Regions from separate parts of the Alteribacillus bidgolensis genome, predicted to be linked through region 1. Evidence: a T-box and tRNA genes for the amino acid it is inferred to sense, from the RefSeq annotation. Region 1 holds a T-box; the other regions hold tRNA genes.

Evidence for each region. The T-box of region 1 lies ahead of CEF16_RS09645 (valine--tRNA ligase). A T-box ahead of a tRNA ligase gene usually reads a tRNA of that ligase, here a tRNA-Val.
Region 2: it encodes a tRNA-Val, which carries the amino acid that the T-box ahead of CEF16_RS09645 (valine--tRNA ligase) is inferred to sense. The anticodon was not compared.
Region 3: it encodes a tRNA-Val, which carries the amino acid that the T-box ahead of CEF16_RS09645 (valine--tRNA ligase) is inferred to sense. The anticodon was not compared.

Annotation. Positions count from the first base shown of each region.
Region 1 covers NZ_KZ614149.1:1,906,468-1,910,719, reverse strand. The annotation lists gene CEF16_RS09655 (PRK06851 family protein) at 1-1,069, opposite strand, end outside; gene CEF16_RS09650 (cation diffusion facilitator family transporter) at 1,169-2,143, opposite strand; T-box leader at 2,331-2,565, shown strand; gene CEF16_RS09645 (valine--tRNA ligase) at 2,721-4,252, shown strand, end outside.
Region 2 covers NZ_KZ614149.1:3,831,885-3,836,136, reverse strand. The annotation lists rRNA gene CEF16_RS19110 (16S ribosomal RNA) at 1-376, opposite strand, end outside; tRNA gene CEF16_RS19105 (tRNA-Ile) at 545-621, opposite strand; tRNA gene CEF16_RS19100 (tRNA-Gly) at 696-769, opposite strand; tRNA gene CEF16_RS19095 (tRNA-Pro) at 776-852, opposite strand; tRNA gene CEF16_RS19090 (tRNA-Arg) at 986-1,062, opposite strand; tRNA gene CEF16_RS19085 (tRNA-Leu) at 1,070-1,156, opposite strand; tRNA gene CEF16_RS19080 (tRNA-Leu) at 1,184-1,267, opposite strand; tRNA gene CEF16_RS19075 (tRNA-Gln) at 1,275-1,349, opposite strand; tRNA gene CEF16_RS19070 (tRNA-Asp) at 1,379-1,454, opposite strand; tRNA gene CEF16_RS19065 (tRNA-Val) at 1,682-1,757, opposite strand; tRNA gene CEF16_RS19060 (tRNA-Glu) at 1,763-1,837, opposite strand; tRNA gene CEF16_RS19055 (tRNA-Ser) at 1,848-1,938, opposite strand; tRNA gene CEF16_RS19050 (tRNA-Asn) at 1,942-2,016, opposite strand; gene CEF16_RS19045 (SprT family protein) at 2,207-2,656, opposite strand; gene cmpA (cortex morphogenetic protein CmpA) at 2,773-2,895, shown strand; gene CEF16_RS19035 (Tex family protein) at 3,029-4,252, opposite strand, start outside.
Region 3 covers NZ_KZ614149.1:121,891-126,142, forward strand. The annotation lists rRNA gene CEF16_RS00635 (23S ribosomal RNA) at 1-493, shown strand, start outside; rRNA gene rrf (5S ribosomal RNA) at 625-741, shown strand; tRNA gene CEF16_RS00645 (tRNA-Asn) at 827-901, shown strand; tRNA gene CEF16_RS00650 (tRNA-Ser) at 905-998, shown strand; tRNA gene CEF16_RS00655 (tRNA-Glu) at 1,021-1,095, shown strand; tRNA gene CEF16_RS00660 (tRNA-Val) at 1,104-1,179, shown strand; tRNA gene CEF16_RS00665 (tRNA-Met) at 1,196-1,272, shown strand; tRNA gene CEF16_RS00670 (tRNA-Asp) at 1,473-1,548, shown strand; tRNA gene CEF16_RS00675 (tRNA-Phe) at 1,569-1,644, shown strand; tRNA gene CEF16_RS00680 (tRNA-Thr) at 1,646-1,721, shown strand; tRNA gene CEF16_RS00685 (tRNA-Tyr) at 1,724-1,809, shown strand; tRNA gene CEF16_RS00690 (tRNA-Trp) at 1,815-1,888, shown strand; tRNA gene CEF16_RS00695 (tRNA-His) at 1,899-1,974, shown strand; tRNA gene CEF16_RS00700 (tRNA-Gln) at 1,985-2,059, shown strand; tRNA gene CEF16_RS00705 (tRNA-Gly) at 2,066-2,140, shown strand; tRNA gene CEF16_RS00710 (tRNA-Cys) at 2,187-2,261, shown strand; tRNA gene CEF16_RS00715 (tRNA-Leu) at 2,281-2,370, shown strand; tRNA gene CEF16_RS00720 (tRNA-Leu) at 2,376-2,460, shown strand; partial or broken gene CEF16_RS00725 (transposase family protein) at 2,632-3,200, shown strand; gene CEF16_RS00730 (YtxH domain-containing protein) at 3,368-3,742, shown strand; gene CEF16_RS00735 (hypothetical protein) at 3,848-4,195, shown strand.

The sequences.
Region 1 (4,252 bases):
GCTGCTGCACATTCTCGTTCATTGTATAAAAAATTTCTTCGGTGATTGAACTATCCATTGCATCCATATAAATTTGATCTAACTCTTCTTTATTTCGTTTAGCTTTTTTCAAAAAGGTACCGCCTTTTTTCATATAGGATTTATACTTTGTCGTTAATTTACTTATTTCTCTTTTGTATTTTTCGTCTGTACCAGAAGTGACGATTTTTTCATAAAGATCAATAATCTCGTCTCCTTCTTTTTCGGGAAAATATTCATGAGGATCTGTACTATCAAAAATGCAAAAGTTAAGCTCTCTTACAATGATCATATCTAAACTTTCTGGATCGAATCCGCAATGGTAAATTTCTACATCTAGGCCAAGATCTTCTGCAGCTGCTGCAATTTTTTTCAGCAAGGTTGATTTCCCAGTTCCTGCTCGCCCTTTAATAAAGTATCTTTTATCCAGATTATCAGTCAAGTTAGGTATATAATCAATAACTCCATTTGGCGTGGAAGCTCCAAAAAATCGATGCTTAATTTGAGAAGTTTTGCCTGCATGTGATGAGTTATTAAATAAATGGTTTATTAATTCGTTAGCGACTTTATCAGCTTTCATAAAATCCATATTATTAATATAAATTTCCTCTAGGTCATCGTGAATGAATAATCCTGTTTTAAACGATTGATGAGCTGATTGAAGTGCTCTGTTAATTCGTTGATGATAGTTCAGGATAGACGTTTTCTGTTCTTCAAGTGCCTCTGTTTTAAGCGATTCATTTACGTTAATTTCAGTTGATGCAGTCTCGTTTTCAATTGTGCCGCAAGTACTATCATAAACACCAATTTTTAATTGTGGAAAAATAATTCCATCCAATAAATCATTGTTAGAAGAACAGTGAATCCATTCTACGCCATACCCTTTACTTTTCCATTCCTCTGCTAATTTTTTCATCCCAGCAGTTTTTACAAAGTTTGATGATCCTGTCAAATTCAAAATGAGGTCCAATTCTTGAAAATTCGTAGAATACAATGGATAAAAACCTTTAGCTGTGTGGTCCCCGGCAAAATAGTGCTTATCTCTTTCCATTACAAACACTCCCTAAAGCAGTTTCCGTTTCTTACCTTTACTGTAAAATATGCAAACGGTGCTTATAGGTGAGTAACTAAATTACTGGGCCAGTATGAGTCATTCTGTTTGAGGTTCATCATCTATTGTCCAGTTCTGCTGCTCGTCCGTTTCGATTACCCCTAATGTCACATCATCAATATCAGGATCCTCGAGAATCGATTCACGAACACGTAATTTTATATCATCGGCTTCATCAAGACTAAGTCCTTTTGTTAATTCAATATAACTTTCTACATGGTATTGTCTTCCTTCTTGAAGGATTCTCATTGCTTTAATATCTTCTACATCATTATCATTTAAGATGATATCGGCAATTCGGTCCGTTACCTTTTTAGGCGCTGCAACACCGATTAAACCGATAGTGTTATCATAGCCGAGTTTTAAAGCAATAACAATTAGAAGCAGCCCAATCAGCATCGTTCCAACACCGTCTAAGAAATATAATCCTGTATAATTAGCTAACACCACAAAGATCAATGCCAAAATAGCACCAAAAGTAGCAATAATGTCTTCATAAAATACAAGTCGTGTCGGAGGAGCTGCATATTGTATATTTTTAAAAGCTTCAGGAGCAATTTGAAGTCCTTCTGCGCTGGAGTGTGATTCTCTTACTACTTCTTTCATTGCTTTAATCAAAACCAAACCATCAATAATAACAGCTATAGATAAGACAATGACGTTCATCCAAAAATTAGAAGAAGCTTTAGGTTGCTGGATTATTTCCCATCCCTTTAAAATAGTTTCATACGCCATAATAGAAACGATAATCACTGCTACCAAGACAAATAGGTTAACAACACGTCCAAAGCCCGCTGGAAACCGTTTCGTTGGCTCTTTTTCAGCAAGTGCGCTTCCAAAAAAAACAAATCCCTGGTTTGTCGCATCTGCTAACGAATGCATGGTCGTAGCAAACATGGCCCCGCTGCCGCTTATCGCAGCAGCAATACCTTTTGTAATTGTTAAACCAGTATTTCCTAGGGCTGCAATACCCGATGATTTATTACCACGTTTTAAAAAATCAACAATTGCCATAAAGTTTCACCTCAAATTGATAATAGTACTTTTTAATATGAGCAAAAAATCAGATGCCATGCTCAATGACCGACAGATTAAAATAATTCAATTTCAGATTAACTCGAAAGTTTCAGGATATAATGGGTGCTGAGGGACCGCCTTGACGAAAAAAAGATAGATGTATAAAATATGACTATATATATCAAAAAAAGCGAAAACAGGGAGGAGTACTTTCATTTCCGCCTGTCCAGAGAGAAAAATCCATGGCTGCGAGATTTTTCAGGTTAAATGAAAGGAAGGTCGCCCTCGAGCAGCTTCCTTGAATGAAGTAGGGGAAGACGGAAGATCCGTTATCCAGTTAAGTGCATGCAAGAAACGTATGTTTTGTGTTATTTCTGCGTGAATAAAGGTGGTACCGCGATCCTCTCTTCGTCCTTTAAAGATGAAGAGAGGTTTTTTGTATTTAAAAAAAAGCTTTGGCCATATCTGAAGAAGTACTGGATCAGAAGAGAAGAGTGCTGAAACCTAAGAAAATCCCTAATTTCTTGCTGAATAAATATCACCGCAAAAAAACATATAAAAAGGAGAGTGTACGATGGCAAATCAAGAAACAGCGATGCCGACAAAGTATGATCCGAAAGATACCGAAGCCAAATGGTATCCGTTTTGGACAGATGGAGAATTTTTTAATGCAGAAGGAAAAGGAGATAAGGAACCTTATACGATTGTTATCCCGCCCCCAAACGTAACGGGACGTCTTCACCTCGGCCATGCATGGGACACGACACTGCAAGACATCATTTCCCGAGCAAAGCGGATGCAGGGTTATGATATGCTCTGGCTTCCCGGCATGGATCACGCTGGTATTGCAACACAGGCAAAGGTGGAAGGCAAATTAAAAGAAGAAGGTAAGAGCCGCTATGATCTCGGCCGTGAAAAGTTTCTCGAAAAATCGTGGGAATGGAAAGAAGAATATGCTGATTTTATCCGTCAGCAATGGGCGAAATTAGGCCTGTCTCTCGATTATTCCAGAGAGCGTTTCACCCTGGATGACGGTCTCTCTAAAGCTGTGCGAGAAGTATTTGTCACCCTTTACAATAAAGGCTTGATTTACCGGGGTGAATATATCATTAACTGGGATCCGGCAACGCAGACAGCTCTCTCTGACATTGAAGTAGAATACAAAGACGTACAAGGCCATTTTTATCATATGAAATATCCGCTAAAAGACGGTTCCGGACATATTGAAGTAGCCACAACTCGTCCAGAAACGATGTTAGGGGATACGGCGGTTGCGGTTCACCCTGATGATGAACGTTATCAGCATCTCATTGGAAAAAAAGCAGTACTTCCGATCATCGGACGTGAAATAGAGATCATTGCTGATGATTATGTCGACATGGAATTTGGTTCTGGAGCAGTTAAAATTACGCCGGCTCATGATCCGAACGACTTTGAAATGGGCAATCGCCATGAGCTTGAACGCGTACTTGTGATGGATGAAGGCGGAAAAATGAATGAAAACGCCGAAAAGTATCAAGGTATGGAGCGATTTGAATGCCGTAAACAACTCGTAAAAGATCTTCAGGAAGAAGGTGTTCTCTTTCATATTGAAGAACATATGCACTCTGTCGGCCACTCTGAGCGAAGCGGCGCCGTCGTGGAGCCTTATCTTTCCACGCAATGGTTTGTGAAAATGAAACCATTAGCCGAGCAAGCGATTGCATTGCAAAAGCAAGAAGGAAAAGTAAACTTTGTACCGGATCGTTTTGAAAAAACGTATTTGCACTGGCTTGAAAATATCCGTGACTGGTGTATTTCCCGTCAGCTTTGGTGGGGACACCGTGTACCGGCCTGGTACCATAAAGAAACAGGTGAAATTTATGTCGGGCACGATACTCCAAATGACGCAGAAAACTGGGAGCAGGATGAAGATGTATTAGATACTTGGTTCAGCTCAGCTTTATGGCCGTTCTCTACCATGGGATGGCCGGATACGAATTCTTCTGATTTTCAGAGATTCTATCCGACAAATGTACTTGTAACCGGCTATGACATTATCTTTTTCTGGGTGTCCCGCATGATTTTCCAGGGTCTTGAATTTACAGGAAAGCGTCCGTTTAACGA
Region 2 (4,252 bases), 1.9 Mb from region 1:
TGCCTCCCGTAGGAGTCTGGGCCGTGTCTCAGTCCCAGTGTGGCCGATCACCCTCTCAGGTCGGCTACGCATCGTTGCCTTGGTAAGCTCTTACCTCACCAACTAGCTAATGCGCCGCGGGCCCATCTTGCAGTGTAAGGAACAAGTCCCTACTTTTACAATCAAATCATGCGATTTGATTGGTCATCCGGTATTAGCTCCGGTTTCCCGGGGTTATCCCAGTCTGCAAGGCAGGTTGCCCACGTGTTACTCACCCGTCCGCCGCTCGTTCCACATGCGTCACCCCGAAGGGATCTGCCTGCTTCCCGCGCTCGACTTGCATGTATTAGGCACGCCGCCAGCGTTCGTCCTGAGCCAGGATCAAACTCTCCAATAAATTGGTTCGTCTGATACAAGCTGTATCTTACATAACAATTAAAGAAATTAACAGACGCTTGACTTTCATTCAATTTTCAAAGGACAACTTAGCGCTCTCTTTCAAAGCGACAAGTATTATCATAACAAGTTGCTAAAACAATGTCAACAACTTTTTATCACTTTTTTGTGGTGGGCCTGAGTGGACTTGAACCACCGACCTCACGCTTATCAGGCGTGCGCTCTGACCAACTGAGCTACAGGCCCAAATTATTTCTTTTTTTGCATTGAAGCATAAAAAAAGAACTATTGCTCCATATTTAATTATAGAAGAAATAAAATGGAGCGGGTGATGGGAATCGAACCCACGACATCAGCTTGGAAGGCTGAGGTTTTACCACTAAACTACACCCGCGTGTAATGGTCGGGAAGACAGGATTCGAACCTGCGACCCCTTGGTCCCAAACCAAGTGCTCTGCCAAGCTGAGCTACTTCCCGTTTACTTAATAAAGACTAGATACTATATTCATTAATTCTTGTGTCAATAATTTCGAAGGAACTAATTATCTATTATACTACTTAAAATTCTGTTATGCAATAATGAATTTCATTGTTATTAAATATTTTTAAATGGCGCGCCCGAGAGGAGTCGAACCCCTAACCTTCTGATCCGTAGTCAGACGCTCTATCCAATTGAGCTACGGGCGCATATTTATGGTGCGGTCGAGAGGACTTGAACCTCCACGGGATTAACTCCCACTAGGCCCTCAACCTAGCGCGTCTGCCATTCCGCCACGACCGCGCAGACCAATTGTTTTTCAAAATAAAATGGTGCGGGTGGAGGGACTTGAACCCCCACGTCAGAGACACTAGATCCTAAGTCTAGCGCGTCTGCCAATTCCGCCACACCCGCGTGTTGATGGCTGGGCCAGCTGGATTCGAACCAGCGCATCACGGAATCAAAATCCGATGCCTTACCGCTTGGCTATGGCCCATCAATATTTGTTATTATTTTATTATAAAGTGGCGGGCCTGACGGGAATCGAACCCGCGATCTCCTGCGTGACAGGCAGGCATGTTAACCGCTACACCACAGGCCCATTTTTTGAATAATAATCTGCGAATCTCTTCGTCAGCTGCTGTCGTTCTGTCAGTCACGTACTTTTGTACGCTCCTTCCTTCTCTCCCTTGCTTCCTCGACCTTCTTGGTTATTATTCAAAAAGGTGATTGGATCAAGGGGCGACTCTTTGTTAGGATATCTTTTTTGATTACATTACTTTACTTCATTCATGTCAAATCCGCTAGAATCATTGTTATCAATGGAAGTGGTGGAGGGTGACGGGATCGAACCGCCGACCCCCTGCTTGTAAGGCAGATGCTCTCCCAGCTGAGCTAACCCTCCGAAATTGGTGACCCGTAGGGGATTCGAACCCCTGTTACCGCCGTGAAAGGGCGGTGTCTTAACCACTTGACCAACGGGCCGAAATATTCATGGCGGAGAAGGAGGGATTTGAACCCTCGCGCCGCTCGCACGACCTACTCCCTTAGCAGGGGAGCCCCTTCAGCCACTTGGGTACTTCTCCTAATGGCTCCACAGGCAGGATTCGAACCTGCGACCGATCGGTTAACAGCCGATAGCTCTACCACTGAGCTACTGTGGAATATTTTTTATTAAGTTTGTGTTTTTTATCTCGCTGTTTTTCAGCGACAATGTATATTGTAACGAATCATTTACACCGTGTCAATAAGTTTTTTCTTTTTTTTAACGCGAGTGTTCCGTGGTTTAAGATCTGTCGTCTCAAGCGACTTTTATAATGTAACACAGGCAGCAAAAAATGGTCAAGCGGATTCTTATATTTTTTTTATTTCCCCCTTACATTTTCCACACAAGTACTTAGATGTATCCATTTTTCGGTATCTTCTATACTGCGCACTACAAGCCATACACTGATAAAAGTGGACTTTTTTGTTTCTATTTTTCGTTCCTGGTATTCCCTGACAATGTCTTGACCCGCCGACTTTCTTTAACAAACGTTTAAAGTCTTGATCCCGGTGCTTATACCCTTTTCCTTCAATATGTAAATGGTAATGGCAAAGTTCATGTTTAATTATTGAAATCAATTCTTCTTTTCCAAACCATTCGTAATGTTTAGGATTGATCTCAATATTATGGGAAGTTAATAAATAACGCCCTCCTGTTGTTCGTAAGCGTTTATTAAACAATGCTTTATGCTTAAAAGGCTTCCCGAAAAACGTTTGAGAAATTTCTTTTGTGATCTGGTTCAATTCCTTGTCCTGCATTTCTAAAACTTGCCCCTTTTTTGTAAACTCTGACAAACTGTAAGGCATATACTAATGTTACCAAACGATAAATTTTTTCGCTTGAATTTTATAAACCATACAGGAGGTCATGCGGAATGCCTGGCTGGTTCATGCGGCAGCTCGAAAAAGCATTTCTTGAAAAAAACCGTCAGGAGATCCGGGTACTCAACCAATGCTGGTTCGATTACCAATTAAAACAAAAAAAAGCTGGCCGTTAATATTTCCCGGCCAGTTTTTTTATCAACATGTATGTAACGATATACCATCAAAAGAATGAGAATACATTAATTTTCAATAAAGACTAAGGCTTGCCGCCATTTAGACTTGGCGGCAAGCCAATTTTTTATTAAATTACGTTGTTTGTTTTTCCGGCTGAATCATCGTTAAATCAATTCTTCCCTTTTTCACATCAACATCATCTACCCATACATTTACTACATCACCAACAGCAACTTCTTCCATTGGATGTTTGATAAAACGTGAAGCCATCTTAGAAATATGCACAAGTCCGTCTTGTTTAACACCTATGTCAATAAATGCTCCAAAATCAACAACATTTCTAACCGTTCCTTGAAGTTCCATTCCCTTTTCCAAGTCGTCCATTTTCATAATTCCCTTTTTTAGAACCGGAAGCGGTAATTTGTCTCTTGGATCTCTATTCGGCCGTTTTAAATCTTCCACAATGTCTCGGAGAGTCGGCACCCCTACGTTTAGTTTTTCAGCAGTACCTTCTATATTTATTTTCTCTAACTTTTCTGTAATGGATGGATCACCAGCTTCATTTGCTTCGGCACCGATTATGTCTAAAAGCTTCAGTGCTGCATCATAACTTTCTGGATGAATTGCTGTTCGATCTAACGGTTCTTTGCCGTCAGGAATCCGTAAAAATCCAGCTGCCTGCTCATACGTTTTTGCTCCTAGTCGCGGAACTTTTTGAAGTTCTTTACGTGAATAAAACATCCCCTGTTCGTCTCTTGCTTTTATGATGTTATTTGCTACTGCTTTTGATAATCCAGCTACATACTGCAACAAGCTTGACGATGCACTGTTTACATTGACCCCCACTTGGTTCACTGCTGTTTCTACTACAAATCTTAATGAATCATTTAGTTTCGATTGAGATACATCGTGTTGATACTGCCCTACCCCCACCGACTTTGGATCAATTTTCACCAACTCAGCTAATGGATCTTGAAGACGCCTTGCAATAGAAACGGCACTTCTTTCTTCTACCTCTAAATCGGGAAATTCTTCACGTCCTAAAGTCGATGCAGAATATACACTGGCTCCCGCTTCACTTATAATAAGATATGAGACGTCTTCTGTAAGCTCAGGAATAACTTCGGCGATAAATTCTTCCGTTTCTCTAGACGCTGTTCCATTTCCTATGACAATTATTTCAATCGAGTATTTTTCCAGCAGCTTTTTTATTAAAGCTTTTGATTTTTCTACCTCTTTTTTGGGAGGTACTGGATACATCACATCTGTATAAAGCAATTTTCCTGTTTCATTAATAACAGCAAGCTTACAGCCTGTACGGTAAGCCGGGTCCACTCCAAGAACGACTTTCCCCTT
Region 3 (4,252 bases), 1.8 Mb from region 1:
TGGAAGGGCCGTCGCTCAACGGATAAAAGCTACCCTGGGGATAACAGGCTTATCTCCCCCAAGAGTCCACATCGACGGGGAGGTTTGGCACCTCGATGTCGGCTCGTCGCATCCTGGGGCTGAAGTAGGTCCCAAGGGTTGGGCTGTTCGCCCATTAAAGCGGCACGCGAGCTGGGTTCAGAACGTCGTGAGACAGTTCGGTCCCTATCCGTCGCGGGCGCAGGAAATTTGAGAGGAGCTGTCCTTAGTACGAGAGGACCGGGATGGACACACCGCTGGTGTACCAGTTGTTCCGCCAGGAGCATGGCTGGGTAGCTACGTGTGGACGGGATAAGTGCTGAAAGCATCTAAGCATGAAGCCCCCCTCAAGATGAGATTTCCCATAGCGCCAAGCTAGTAAGACCCCTTGCAGATGACAAGGTTGATAGGTCTGAGGTGGAAGCGTGGTGACACGTGGAGCTGACAGATACTAATCGGTCGAGGGCTTATCCAAAACAAAGGTAAGCGCCTCGTAGAGCGGCTCATGTATTTCGTTGTGCAGTTTTGAGGGAGCAATTCCCTATCAAGAAAAGGATCGTTGAGATGTTGTCTCCTATGACGATGATCAAACGATTCCATCCAAAGTCTGGTGGCGATAGCGAAGAGGTTCCACCCGTTCCCATGCCGAACACGGAAGTTAAGCTCTTCAGCGCCGATGATAATGAAGGGGCAACCCTTTGTGAAAGTAGGACGCTGCCAGGCAGAAATTTTAAAATAAAAAATACTAGACATTCAACTGAAATCATGGTATATTTATTTAATGTGAGTGAATAAATCATTAAAACATTCCACAGTAGCTCAGTGGTAGAGCTATCGGCTGTTAACCGATCGGTCGCAGGTTCGAATCCTGCCTGTGGAGCCACCCGGAGAGCTGTCCGAGTTGGCCGAAGGAGCACGATTGGAAATCGTGTAGGCGGTGTAGAACCGTCTCGAGGGTTCGAATCCCTCGCTCTCCGCCATAACATATACATAATGAAGAAAGGCCCGTTGGTCAAGTGGTTAAGACACCGCCCTTTCACGGCGGTAACAGGGGTTCGAATCCCCTACGGGTCACCATATACATCGGAGGATTAGCTCAGCTGGGAGAGCACCTGCCTTACAAGCAGGGGGTCGGCAGTTCGATCCTGTCATCCTCCACCACTTAAAATCGGAATATCGCGGGGTAGAGCAGTCTGGTAGCTCGTCGGGCTCATAACCCGGAGGTCGAAGGTTCAAATCCTTCCCCCGCAACCAATTTAATCTAACAGCAATAACTATGTCCTAATATAATGAGAACAGCTGACAAAGAGATTCACCTTTGATCTAATCATCTTTTTGAATAATAATCAAGAAGGTCGAGGAAGCAAAGGAGAGAAGGAAGGAGCGTACAAAAGTACGTAACTGACTGAACGACAGCAGCTGACGAAGAGATTCGCAGATTATTATTCAAAAATGGGCCTGTGGTGTAGCGGTTAACATGCCTGCCTGTCACGCAGGAGATCGCGGGTTCGATTCCCGTCAGGCCCGCCATATAACACACAAAATTTATTGGCTCGATAGCTCAGTCGGTAGAGCAGTGGACTGAAAATCCTCGTGTCGGCGGTTCGATTCCGTCTCGAGCCACCATGCCGGTCTAGCTCAATTGGTAGAGCAACTGACTTGTAATCAGTAGGTTGGGGGTTCAAGTCCTCTGGCCGGCACCATTGGAGGGGTAGCGAAGTTGGCCAAACGCGGCAGACTGTAAATCTGCTCCCTCTGGGTTCGGCGGTTCGAATCCGTCCCCCTCCACCATTTTTAGGGGTATAGTTCAATGGTAGAACAGCGGTCTCCAAAACCGCCAATGTGGGTTCGATTCCTACTACCCCTGCCATTAAAAAATGGCGGTTGTGGCGAAGTGGTTAACGCACCGGATTGTGGCTCCGGCACTCGTGGGTTCAATCCCCACCAATCGCCCCATCTACAATAATGGGCTATAGCCAAGCGGTAAGGCAACGGATTTTGATTCCGTGATGCGCTGGTTCGAATCCAGCTAGCCCAGCCAAAGAGTGCGGAAGTAGTTCAGTGGTAGAACACCACCTTGCCAAGGTGGGGGTCGCGGGTTCGAATCCCGTCTTCCGCTCCAATTATCACTTAATGTGCATGTTCTTCATATGGTATAATATGCACATGGCGGCATAGCCAAGTGGTAAGGCACGGGTCTGCAAAACCCTTATTCCCCGGTTCGAATCCGGGTGCCGCCTCCACACATTTAAATAGTTAACTGCCGGGGTGGTGGAATTGGCAGACACACAGGACTTAAAATCCTGCGGTTGGTGTACAACCGTGCCGGTTCGAGTCCGGCCCTCGGCACCATTTTTGGCGGTGTGGCGGAATTGGCAGACGCGCACGACTCAAAATCGTGTTCCTTTTGGAGTGTCGGTTCGACCCCGACCACCGCTACCAAGTTTAACTCTAACAGCAAGGCTTCTACGGTATACGTAGGAGTTTTTTTTTTGGCTCTATTATATTTGTTGGGGCATGAAAAAAATTTAGACATAAAAAAATACGCAAGCTCCAAAATCCTTTACACTTGAATTGTCCAAGAAACAAGAAAAAGATTGGAGTTGCGTGTAGATGCATTTTAACATGAAGTGGCCTGGATTAGAAGACGTAGTGGTTACCAAAACGGAAGAGAGAGGGGAGGCATTTTATCTCCACGTGGAGATACCTCGTAAATCCCATCGGTGTCCAGCATGCGGGGAAAGAACAAGCCGAGTCCATGATTACCGTATCCAAAAAATCCAGCACCTTAAAGTATTTGAACGAACGTCTTATTTATTTTTCGAAGGCGTCGTTATGTGTGCTCCTGCGGCAAACGCTTTGCGGAACGCAATCCTATCGTCCAGCGGTATCAACGCCACTCCAGGGAATGGAATCAAGCCCTTGGTCTGCGTGTCATTCAAGGAAAAAATTTCAAAGATACGGCAGGTCAATTACGTATATCCTCTGCTACCGTGATTCGGTGTTTTGATTCGATGTCGGCCCCAACGTTAAAGGAAGTGAAGAGCCTGCCGCCGGTGATTGCGATCGATGAATATAAAGGGGATACGAATGAAGGGAAGTATCAAGTAGTCATTGCGGATGGAGACACCAGAGCTCCTCTCGATATTCTTCCTAATAGATCCGTTGAAAAGAAGGACTATGGGTAACTGACGCTTGGGCGGACGGTGCAGACGGTATGGCCGGAGCATTAGACGAGGCTGCGTTAGAGTCGACGACCTTTGGCGACAATTTTAGCGAAGTTATGAACGGAGCTAGTATCGCGCTGCAACCGTTAGGCGAGCTGCTTTACGAACTCGCTTCCGAGCATATGGGCGACCTAAAAGAGGGCACGGCGGACCTATCCGATTACATTCGGGAAAACTTGCCGGAATGGAAAGAGAAATTCCAGGACTTTGCGGAAACAGCCGCAGTGAAAATATCAGAGGTAATCGATAAGGCGAAAGAGTTTGCTGGCGCTATTCGAGACAATTGGCCGCAAATACGGGATACGGCGATACGAGTAGGCGCTGCCTTTATTATATTGCGAGGGGCATTATTAGCCCTGCAAGTCGTAAATACCGTAGCCGCAGCGTTTAGAACGTTTAGGGCGGTGCTTCTCGCAGTACGAGGCACACAAATTGGACTCAACCTCGCTATGATGGCGAATCCTATCGGACTTATTATTGGACTAATCGCGGACTAATTGCGATAGGTATTCTGCTTTGGCAAAACTGGGATACGGTCAAAGAAAAGGCCGGCGAATTATGGAGCTGGTTAAAGGCAGAAGTGGGACGATATATGGGGTAAAATGAAAGAAATATGGGACAGCGTCAAAGAGAAAATAGGAGACGCAATGGATAACGCCAAGACCGCAGTATCCGATTTCTTTTCGCCGTTGCTCGAATTCATTGACAACGCAAAATCGAAATGGGATGACTTCAAGGAAGCGTTATCTAACTTCTCTTTACCGAAAGCAGTCGGAAAAGTGGCCGAAATCGGAGGTAACGTGTGGAACGCGGTAACTGGCGGAGGATCGCATTACCACGGCTTAGAATTCGTTCCCTATGACGGTTATCAGGCGACCTTGCACAAGAATGAGCAGGTATTATCTGCGGAAGAGGCGAAGGCAAGTCCGGCGGCGGTTCAATCAACGTAACCATCAGCGGAAACACGTTCGGAGACGTACGTTCGCGTCCGGACATTAAACGCATAG